3 regions of the Rhodococcus ruitaii genome follow, and region 1 is predicted to be linked to each of the others. Evidence: riboswitches for the same ligand, from Rfam matches in the RefSeq annotation. Region 1 holds a riboswitch; each other region holds the start of a gene.
The links. Region 1 has a riboswitch for thiamine pyrophosphate ahead of ACZI8W_RS00615 (3-oxoacyl-ACP reductase). Riboswitches for the same ligand answer to the same signal wherever they lie in the genome.

Region 1 (3,267 bases):
ACGGCTTCGGGCGTGTGCGGAGACGGCACCTCCAGCCCCAGCGAATCGCGCAAGGTCTTGCCCGGATACTCGGTGCGGAACAGGCCGCGACGCTGCAACTCCGGCACCACGAGGTCGACGAAGTCGTCGAGGGAATCCGGGTAAGCGGGGCACATCAGGTTGAAGCCGTCGCAGGCACCGGCGACGAACCACTCCTCGATTCGGTCGGCGACCGACTCGGGTGTGCCGATCATGGTGGCGTGACCGCCGCCGGCAGCGAGAAAACCGAGCAGCTCTCGCAGGGTCGGTCGCTGCGTCTCGATGATTCGTTGCACCGTCGCGTATCGCCCCTGTGGGCCGGTGAATTCCGAGATGGGCGGCAGGTCCGAGACGGGAGCGTCGAGGTCGTGGCCGGTGTAGTCCTGGCCGGTGAAGGCCCCGAGTTGGGTAAGAGCGCCCTCGATGTCGAGAAACGCGTCCAGTTCCGACTTCTTCGCCTGGGCCTCGTCGTCGGTGCGTCCGACGTAGGTGACGAGACCGGGCAGGATCGCGATCGACGCGGCATCACGTCCCGCGGAGGCGGCACGGGCACGCAGGTCGGTGGCAAATTCGAGCGCTGCCGGAAGATCCCAGGCGACCGAATACACGGCCTCGGCGTGGCGGGCCGCAAGGTCCCGTCCGGTTTCCGAGGCTCCGGCCTGGAACACGACCGGGCGCCCCTGCGGGCAGCGTGGCACTGTGAGCGGACCGTCTACACGGAAGTGTCTGCCGCGATGCTCGATCCGGTGGATCGCATCGGCATCGAGGAAGCGTCCGGCCGCACGGTCCGCGATCACAGCGTCTTCGTCCCACGAATCCCACAGCGCGACAATCGCGGCGATGAACTCTTCCGCCCTGCCGTACCGTTCGGCGTGAACGGGGAGCGAATCGAATCCATGGTTGCGGGCTTCGGCGTCGAACATCGATGTCACGATGTTGGCCCCGGCGCGTCCACCGCTGATGTGATCGAGCGACGCGAGCATACGGGCTGCGTGGAACGGTGTGTAGAAGCTTGCGGACACCGTGGTGACCAGCCCGATTTTGTCGGTCGCCCGGGCCATTGCAGAGAGCGCCGTGATCGGTTCGAGAAACCATGTTGTACCGGCCGTATACGCGGGGTTCACACTGTGACCGTCGGCGAAGAACACTGCGTCGAGGCATCCCCGTTCGGCGGTGCGCGCGAGTTCCTCGAAGTAGGCGATGTCGCCGATGCGTTCGGCTGCGGAGTCCGGGTGCCGCCACGCAGAGGAATGGTGACCGGCGCCGTACAGAAATGCGTTCAGATGCAGGGTGCGCGCCGCCATCAGTTCATCACCAGCCCGCCGTCGACGACGAGGTTCTGCCCGGTGACCGAGCGCGACCAATCGGACGCGAAGAACAGCACGGCGGCGGCGAAATCCTCCGGGGTCGTGACCTTGCGCAGCGGGGTCGACGCGGCGATCAGGTCGAAGACCTCCGGGGGTGTCGCGGACGATGCATCGGTGGTGCGCAGGAGTCCGCCCGACACCATGTTCACACGGATGCCTTCGGGGCCCAGATCCGCAGCGAAAGTACGGGTGGTCGACAGCAGGGCCGCTTTGGCCGCGGTGTAGTCGTGGTAGGGCACAACCGGGTTCTGGAACAGGTTGGTCCCGATATTGACGATGCTGCCTCCGCCGGTCTCCCGCATTCCCGGCAGAGCGGCCTGGATGGTGTTCACCGCACCACCGACGATGCCTTCGAGCTGGGCTGCGAAGGCGCTGTAGCCGATTCGATCCGCTTTTTCGCGAGCATCTCCGTTGAACGAGAAGTCGGGCAGGGCGTTGTTCACCACGGTGGTCACCGGACGTCCGAAATGTGCGCGCGCTGTGTCGAACATCGCCGCTACTTGCGTGCGGTCGGTGACGTCGGCCTGCACAGCAATCGCGCGTTCGGCGCCGATACTCTCCGCGAGCGCCCGTGCCCCATCGCTGCTGTGCCGGTAGTTCACGACGACGGACGCACCTTCGTCCGCGAAGGCCTGTGCAATGCTGTGGCCGAGCCCGCGGCCGGCACCCGTGATCAGAACGATCCGGTTCTTCAGAGATGTTCTTGTGGACATTGCTGTGACGCCTTCCCTTCGGACCGAAGGGATACGCAGACGGCGTGGGACCGATGGCCCGTCGCCGACTCGGCATCCCTTCGCTCGCATGATCGAGATCAGGTTCTACGGGTGTGTTCTCAGCCGTGTCCGGCACCCCGTGTCGAGTTTCGAAGGTCAGGTTAACAGGTTGCCCACTTCGAAGCCGGTGACGCCCGTGCCGACCTGAGCGATGTGGTCGGCACCCTCGTGACCGAGTACCAGCGGGAAGTCGCCCGGGATGTCGCCGTGCTGAACCGCGAGGTCTGTGTGCCACAGGCCCACCGCAGCAATCGTGACCAGGACCTCATCGGGTCTGATGCCGTCGAGAGACAGCCCTCACGGTGCGAGCGCGAACGCGAACATCACGGCGAGCCAGCACCACCCCACGACGATCACCACGCGCTGGATCAGGCCCGCGCGCGGTGAATCGTTCTCCCATGCCTGACCGAACCACCCGAAACCGACGACGAGCGCCGCCGCGGTGAGTGCGGAATACCATTTCCAGCCCGTGCCGGGAACGGTGAACACCGCGATCAGCGCGGCGGCCGGAAGTGCCGAGAACACCACGGCCCCCGCGTGGTCGTGTACGCGGTGATGCCACGAGTACTGCGCCGGAGTCGTGTTCGGCGTGCCGGGTGGATATCCGCGCATCGGGTCCATCGGGATACCCGACACGATCAGCGCCGTCCCGAACACTGCGACCGCGATCGTCAGCAGCATCGCACCGTCGATCGTAAAGGCAGCCACGGTGACTGCTGCGCCGCACACCACGAAGTTCGAAATCTGGCCCCAGCCGCGCCGTCCCAAGGCAAGCGCACTGACGGGTTGGCGGATGCTGTCGTAGCCCGGCCGGGTCATGCCGTCGACCAGAAACACCACCGCGAACAGGATCAGTGCGAGCGCCCCGAGCGTCGGTATCACCTCAGTCCCACCGGAACAGGGCACCCGCTATCGCTACACCCACCACGATCGACACGCCGAGCGCGATCGGGTGGGCGGCGTCCACCGGTGTGCCCGCCCACGTCGCGGAAATCGCTTCGACGGCGGCACCGAATGGCAACCACTCACCGATCTGCGCGACCGGGCCGGGCAGCGCGTCGCGGCTCCCGAACATTCCCCCGGATGCGCCGAGAGCGAAGAACGCGATG
Region 2 (3,267 bases), on a different contig from region 1:
AGATCGTGCCCCGAGCCCTCGGGTCCGGTTGCCTGCTCAGCCACCTTGGACCGCCGTGAGGATCTCGATCTGCGCACCCTTGCCGAGCTTCTCGGCCCAGCGGCCCCGCGGAAACAGCACACCGTCGACTGCCACGGCGATGCCTTTCTCCGGCAGACTCATCTCGACCAGGAGTTCGGCGACGGTCGGCGCCTGCGCGAAATACTTCTCCTCACCGTTGACGGTGAGACCGACCGAAATCCGATTTGTCATCGCACACTCTCTTTCACGAATCGGCGGGGATCTGCGTGTGTCGCTTCGGGGAGCGGGTCGTCGGCGAGTTCGGCGAGTACCGCATCGACGGTGATCGCCGTGAGCAGAACCCCGTTGCGGCCGTGCCCGGTCGCGGCGATCACCCGCTCCGACAACCGGCCGATCAACGGCAGATTGTCGGGGCTCATCGGGCGCAGACCCGCGCTCGCCTCGTGCAGTTCGTACTCGCCGATCGCGGGGAACAGCATTTCGGCGTCGGCGATCAGGTCGCGCACTCCCGCAACCGTGACCTCGGTGTCTCCCGCTTCGTACTGGGTCGCGCCCACGACGAGCCCGTCGGCGCGCGGTACCAGGTACGCGGGGCGTCCGTGCACGCTGCCGCGCACGGTGTGCTGCGGCGGCGGGGTTGCTCCGGGGCGCGTGCGCAGCCTCAGGATCTCCCCTTTGACCGGCCGGACGGGAAGACCCGGCCACAAATTCGCCGAGGCAGACCCGGCCGCCAGGACGACACGGTCGTCGGGCACATCGGCGAGGTTGCCGACGGGATCGTGGACGAACCGCACGCCCGCGGCGACAGCAGCGCGGTGTAGCGCCTCGACGAGCTTTCTGTTGTCGACGGACAGTTCGGTGGGTGCGAGCAGACCGAGCCTGACCCTCGGACCGAGCGACGGTTCGAGATCGCGGATCTCGGCCCGCGTGAGAATCTGCATCTCGTGGCCCTGTTCACTCACCCACGCCGCGATCGTGCGCAAGTCTGCGGCGTCCGCGGCGTCCAGCGCGACGGTGAGCGACGCGCCCGCCGTGAAGACATCGACGCCGGTCTCGTGTGCGAGGGTGCGCGCGAATTCCGGCCAGCGCCGCAGCGACGCCGCGCCGAGACCGAGGACGTGCTCTTCCCCGGGCCACCCCTCCGACAGCGGCGCAAGCATTCCTCCGGCAACCCACGAGGCACCGGAGCCCGGATGAGGATCGCGGACGGTGACCGTCCACCCTGCCCTGGCGGCGCGCCACGCAACAGCCAGACCGATCACTCCACCGCCGATTACGGCTACCGTCGACACGACATCCACCTCGCTCCCTGCGCCGGCATGATCCGGGTCAGGTCATAACGGTCGGGGCCGGCAGGCCCCCTCTCAGCCCCGCGTACCTCGGGACTCCCGTGTTGTCACTTCCGAGGTAGAGGCTACCGTCTTGTCCGTGACGACCTACCGGACCACCTACCGCGGCAACCATCCCGACCCCCGTGGACGCCTCGCGACCGCGCGGTTGTACCTGTGCACCGATGCCCGTCGCGACACCCGCGACCTCGCCCGGTTCATCGAGGAAGCCCTGGTCGGCGGCGTCGACATCGTCCAGTTGCGCGACAAGGATTCCGCCGGTGAGAAGAAGTTTGGCCGTCTCGAGGCCCGTGAGGAACTCGCCGCACTCGAGGTGATCGCTGATGCCTGCGCGCGCCACGGTGCACTGCTGGCGGTCAACGACCGGGCCGACATCGCGCTCGCTGCCGGCGCCGACATCCTGCACCTCGGGCAGGGCGACCTGCCGGTGAAGCAAGCGCGGGCGATCCTCGGCGACGACATCGTCATCGGCCGGTCCACGACCAGTCGCGCACAGGCCGTCCTCGCCGACGGCGAGGACGGCGTGGACTACTTCGCGTCCGGTCCGGTGTGGGACACCCCGACGAAGCCTGGGCGCACCGCAGCGGGACTCGAGGTGATCCGTGAGGTGCACGCATCGCATCCGCAACGACCGTGGTTCGCGATCGGCGGCGTGGATCTCGACCGCCTCCCGCAGGTACTCGACGCGGGCGCGCGGCGCGTCGCGGTGGTGCGGGCGATCACGAAGGCCGACGACCCCCGCGCTGCCGCGGCGGCGCTGAAGGCTGCACTGTCCGCGTAACCTTCTACAGCCAGCCGAGGACCGTCGACGGGGACAACGCGACAGCACCCTGCGGCAGCCGATCACGCAGACCACGGTCGGCCGTCACCACCACCGTCACCGCCGGATCGAGTGCGGTCGTGGTAGCGGGCACCGCAGCCTCCGCGAGCCGCGCGATCTCGTCGTCGCCGCTGCCGTCGGCGGTGTGCACGTGGGTGCGGGCATCGACGACGATCGCGCTGCGTGCCTGACCTTCGAGGACCGCCTCCACCCGCGACACCCACCCGAACGTTCCATCCGGAAGCTCGACGGTACGCGGGAGCGCGGTCGCGATGTCCGCGAGCAGCACACCTGTCGCACCGGGCCGGTCGCGCCACCAGCCGGTCGGTCCGCCGGCCCCGAGGATGTTCGCGGTGTCGAGCAGCATCCGCACCGGACGGGTACGCAGCGCCGACCACGCATCGGCGAATCCCGTGTGCAACGGCATCGATTCGACCTCGGCCTCCGATACCCATCGCAATTCGAGGCTCTCACCGTTCATGGTGGTGTCCAGCGGTGCAGGAGCATCAGCGACGACGGTCGTGTAGGTCCACGAGCCGGGGGTACCGGAGGTGACCCGCTCGGACCGCACCGCGACCGCGGCGTTGTCGATACCGGCTTCCTCGTGGGCTTCGCGGACGGCGGCATCCACGGCGGATTCGTGACTGTCGCGCGCACCCCCGGGCAGCGCCCACGTTCCGCCCTGGTGGCTCCACACCGCGCGGAGCTGGAGCAGTACCGCGGGCGATCCGTCGTTTCCGGGTGCGCGCAGCAGCAATCCCGCGGCACCGTGCAGGCCCCATCGACGTCCTCCGTCGGGTCCTACCGCCCAGCCGTCCCCGTCACCGCGCATTGCGTCCGCCTTCCCGCCCCTCGTGGATGCTCACGAGGGCACAACGCCTCCACCATCATGTGTCGGTTGCCAGAGCTCGCGAACTCCGGCGAGGAACTCCGACAATGTGGACGCCTGCCGATTCTCCCCATTCAACTTATATGCTCGCCACAACCAAGCTTTCCAGGAAGGGGTGCACCGTGAACGTACGAGTGACCCCTCCGATCAATTCCGTCGGCGGCTCGGCACGGCCCGCCGAGGATTCC
Region 3 (3,267 bases), on a different contig from region 1:
ACCGACGTATTCCGCGAACACCGCCCCCACCACGGCGTACGTGATGCCGATGCGCAGCGACGTGAAGAACCGCGGCAGTGCCGATGGGAGGCGTACATACCGGAACACCTGTCGGCGGGTGGCACCCATGCTGCGCAGAAGCGCCCCCGCCTCGCGGTCGGTCGCTGCGAATCCCTCGATCAACCCGATCGCCATCGGAAAGAACGTGGCCAGGGCGATCACCAGGATCTTGGGTAGCAACCCGAAGCCGAACCAGATGATCATCAGGGGCGCGATGGCGATGATGGGCAACGTCTGCGAGGCCACGAACAGCGGCACGAACGCCCGCCGCAGCCACGGCGAGAAATCGACGGCGATCGCCAGCACCCACGCCAAGGTCAACGACACCGCAAAACCGATGATCGTGACCTGCAGTGTCGCTGCCGCGTGCTCGGCGATGTCGGTGCGATGGGCCCACCCCTGCTGCAGCACACGTGCGGGAGACGGCAACACCTGCGGACGGATTCCGCTGACCATCACGTAGAGCTGCCACACCGCGACGAGCATCACCGTGATGACGATCGCGGGCAGCGCCCGACTCGCGCGGCGCACCGCAGCGTCGACACTGTCTGTCGTGACCCCGGACTCGAGGGTGCCGGGGTCACTGCGCTTGCTGGTCACTGTGCTTGATAGTCGTCGGTGAGGTAGGTCGACCAGTCGGGTTCGGAGGTCAACGGTGCACCGTCGGGGCCGGTGAGAAGCCCCTGCTCGTACAGGAACCGGGCGTAGCCCGCCCATTTCTCGGTGTCGAGGGTTCCGACGCGACCCTGGTCGTCGCGCAGGTACTCGGCGGAGAGCATCCGCTGACTCTCGTAGACGAGACTCTCATCGGGGAAGGCACCCGGATTGGCGTCGAGCAGCGCGCGGGCGCCCCGATCGGGTTCGTCGGCGGCGATCTCGTACCCCCGCTGGAGTGCCTGCACGAACGCGCGGGCTCGGTCCGGATTCTCGTCGAGCCAATCCTGGTTGCCATTCACGACAATGGAATAGGCGTCGGGGAAACCGTAGTCGGCGTAGGAGAAGTAGCGCATGGGCAGGCCGCGGTGCTCGGCTTCGAGCCCCTCCCACGCAAGGAAGGAGACGGTGAAATCCGCGGTGCCCGAGTACACCGCTTCGTAGGCCGACGTGCCGAGTACCACCTCCTCGAATTCGCCGCGTCCTCCGTCGTTGCGGATCACCTGTGCGAGGGTCGCCGAGGAGCCGGGATCGCCGAATCCCGCATAGATGCGGCCGTCGAGGTCGGTGGGCCGGGCGAGGTCGCTACGGTCGGCTTCGACGGCGATGGCGGTGGCCCAGTGCTGCAGCGGAGCGAGGACCGCGACGGTGTGGGCCCCGGCGGAGCGGGCGAAGGTTGCCGATCCGTGGGTGGAGATGCCGAACTCCGCGTTGCCGGAGTCGACGAGGGTGTCGGGCGATGCATCGTTGTAGGGCAGGATCTCGACGTCGAGCCCGGCGTCGTCGAACAGCCCTTCCTGCAGCGCCACATACAGGCCGGTGTGGTTGGTGTTGGGAGTCCAATCGAGTGCGAACCGGACCGTGTCGTCGGAACTGTCACCGGTGCACGCGCTCACGGTGCAGAGGGTGACGGCGGTGGCGACGAGAGCAGCGATCCGGAGCCGGAGGATCACGAGACGTAGCCGGGCCGGTAGAGCGCATCCTGCTCGATGTAGAAGCGGAACGATTCGGGCGGAAGGGTGCCGTCGCCCAGGCTGCGCAGGAACTCGTGGTCGTCGATGGAGTCGCGGGGAACCTTCGTGCGGTCCCACAGGGCATCGGTGAAACGGTCGGTCGGTGAATCGTGCGCAGGCACAGTCATCCCGAAACATCCCTTCGTCAGCATTACCTGATCAGGTTCGACGGGTGTGATCTCAGCCCCGCGCTTGCGGAGCACCCCGTGTCGGTCGGTGGCGACGATAGCATCTTCGCCCGGACGATGCCGGGGGAGTCTCCCGTAGGTACGTTGGGATGTGGGTAGCTCACCGGGAGGTCATGTGGACGCCGAGACACTCGTCGTCGGATGCAAGTACGGCGACGCACGTGGATACCGCGACGGCGCGGTGTATTCGTGGAAGGGGATCCCGTTCGCCGCCCCCACCGGCGGCGACATGAGGTTCCGTGCACCGGAGATGCCGCAGCCGTGGTCGGGCGTGCTCGAGTGCCTGCGGTACGGGCCGATAGCTCCGCAGAGTCCCAACAGTCCGATCGGGATCTCCTCGGGCATGGCAATCGGCGAGGACTGTCTGTCGCTCAACATCTGGGCACCCGAACCGGACGGCAAGCAGCGCCCGGTCATGGTGTGGATCCACGGCGGCGCCTATGCGATCGGCTATTCGGGCCAGAAGATCTACGACGGCCGCGCGCTGTGCGAGACGGGCAACGTCGTGGTGGTCACGCTCAATTATCGTCTGGGGGCGTTCGGGTTCCTGGACCTGTCGTCGTTCTCCACGGCCGGCGACACATACGAGTCGAATCTCGGTCTGCGAGATCAGATTGCGGCGCTCGAATGGGTGCGCGACTGTATCGCGGACTTCGGTGGAGATCCCGGCAACGTGACCCTGTTCGGCGAATCGTCGGGCGGGGGGTCGATCACGACACTGATGACGGTGCCGCGCGCCGAGGGGTTGTTCCATCGGGCGATCGCGCAGTCGCCGCCGGCGACATCGGTATACGGCCGCGAGCGTGCCGCGATGGTGGCGGAACGTTTTCTCGACATCCTCGATGTGCCGTCGTCCGGGGTGGGTCAATTGCGACAGATGCCCTACGCGCAGCTTGTCGAGGCGGCAGAAACGGTGGTCGGGGAGATCCCCACGAAGATCCCCGGAACGTTGGCGATGACACCGGTCGTCGACCGCGACCTGGTGCCCAAGTATCCTGTCGCGGCGTTCCAGAAGGGCCTGTCGCATCGGGTGCCTCTCATCATCGGGTCGAACAAGGACGAGCCGTCGATCTTCCGTTTCATGAAGTCGCCGTTGATGCCGGTCGACGATTCGGCGGTGCGGGCGATGCTGGAGGCGCTCGCGAAGGACCGTCCCGATCTCGAGCCCGAACGGCTTGCCGAGATCGCCGCCGCGTATCCGGATCTGCCGAAGCCGAGCGGCGCGATGGCCCTCTCGCGTGACGCGGGATTCCGGATGCCGGTGCTGTGGGTGGCGGAGGCGCATGCGGTGCATTCCCCAACCTGGGTGTACCGATTCGACCATGCGACGCCGATGCTCAAGGCAGCGCGGA

Region 2: another riboswitch for thiamine pyrophosphate. It lies ahead of thiO (glycine oxidase ThiO); the one in region 1 lies ahead of ACZI8W_RS00615 (3-oxoacyl-ACP reductase).
Region 3: another riboswitch for thiamine pyrophosphate. It lies ahead of ACZI8W_RS21100 (thiaminase II/PqqC family protein); the one in region 1 lies ahead of ACZI8W_RS00615 (3-oxoacyl-ACP reductase).

Annotation. Positions count from the first base shown of each region.
Region 1 covers NZ_JBUYWC010000001.1:120,911-124,177, forward strand. Annotated here, with positions in the region: gene ACZI8W_RS00610 (LLM class flavin-dependent oxidoreductase) at 1-1,325, opposite strand, end outside; gene ACZI8W_RS00615 (3-oxoacyl-ACP reductase) at 1,322-2,098, opposite strand; TPP riboswitch at 2,157-2,248, opposite strand; gene ACZI8W_RS00620 (alcohol dehydrogenase catalytic domain-containing protein) at 2,255-2,452, opposite strand; gene ACZI8W_RS00625 (DUF998 domain-containing protein) at 2,456-3,040, opposite strand; gene ACZI8W_RS00630 (ABC transporter permease) at 3,042-3,267, opposite strand, start outside.
Region 2 covers NZ_JBUYWC010000012.1:186,030-189,296, forward strand. Annotated here, with positions in the region: gene thiG (thiazole synthase) at 1-44, opposite strand, end outside; gene thiS (sulfur carrier protein ThiS) at 37-252, opposite strand; gene thiO (glycine oxidase ThiO) at 249-1,313, opposite strand; TPP riboswitch at 1,309-1,423, opposite strand; gene thiE (thiamine phosphate synthase) at 1,450-2,151, shown strand; gene ACZI8W_RS17470 (NUDIX hydrolase) at 2,156-3,022, opposite strand; gene ACZI8W_RS17475 (hypothetical protein) at 3,202-3,267, shown strand, end outside.
Region 3 covers NZ_JBUYWC010000017.1:78,675-81,941, forward strand. Annotated here, with positions in the region: gene ACZI8W_RS21090 (ABC transporter permease) at 1-546, opposite strand, end outside; gene ACZI8W_RS21095 (ABC transporter substrate-binding protein) at 657-1,649, opposite strand; partial or broken gene ACZI8W_RS21100 (thiaminase II/PqqC family protein) at 1,673-1,855, opposite strand; TPP riboswitch at 1,848-1,944, opposite strand; gene ACZI8W_RS21105 (carboxylesterase/lipase family protein) at 2,031-3,267, shown strand, end outside.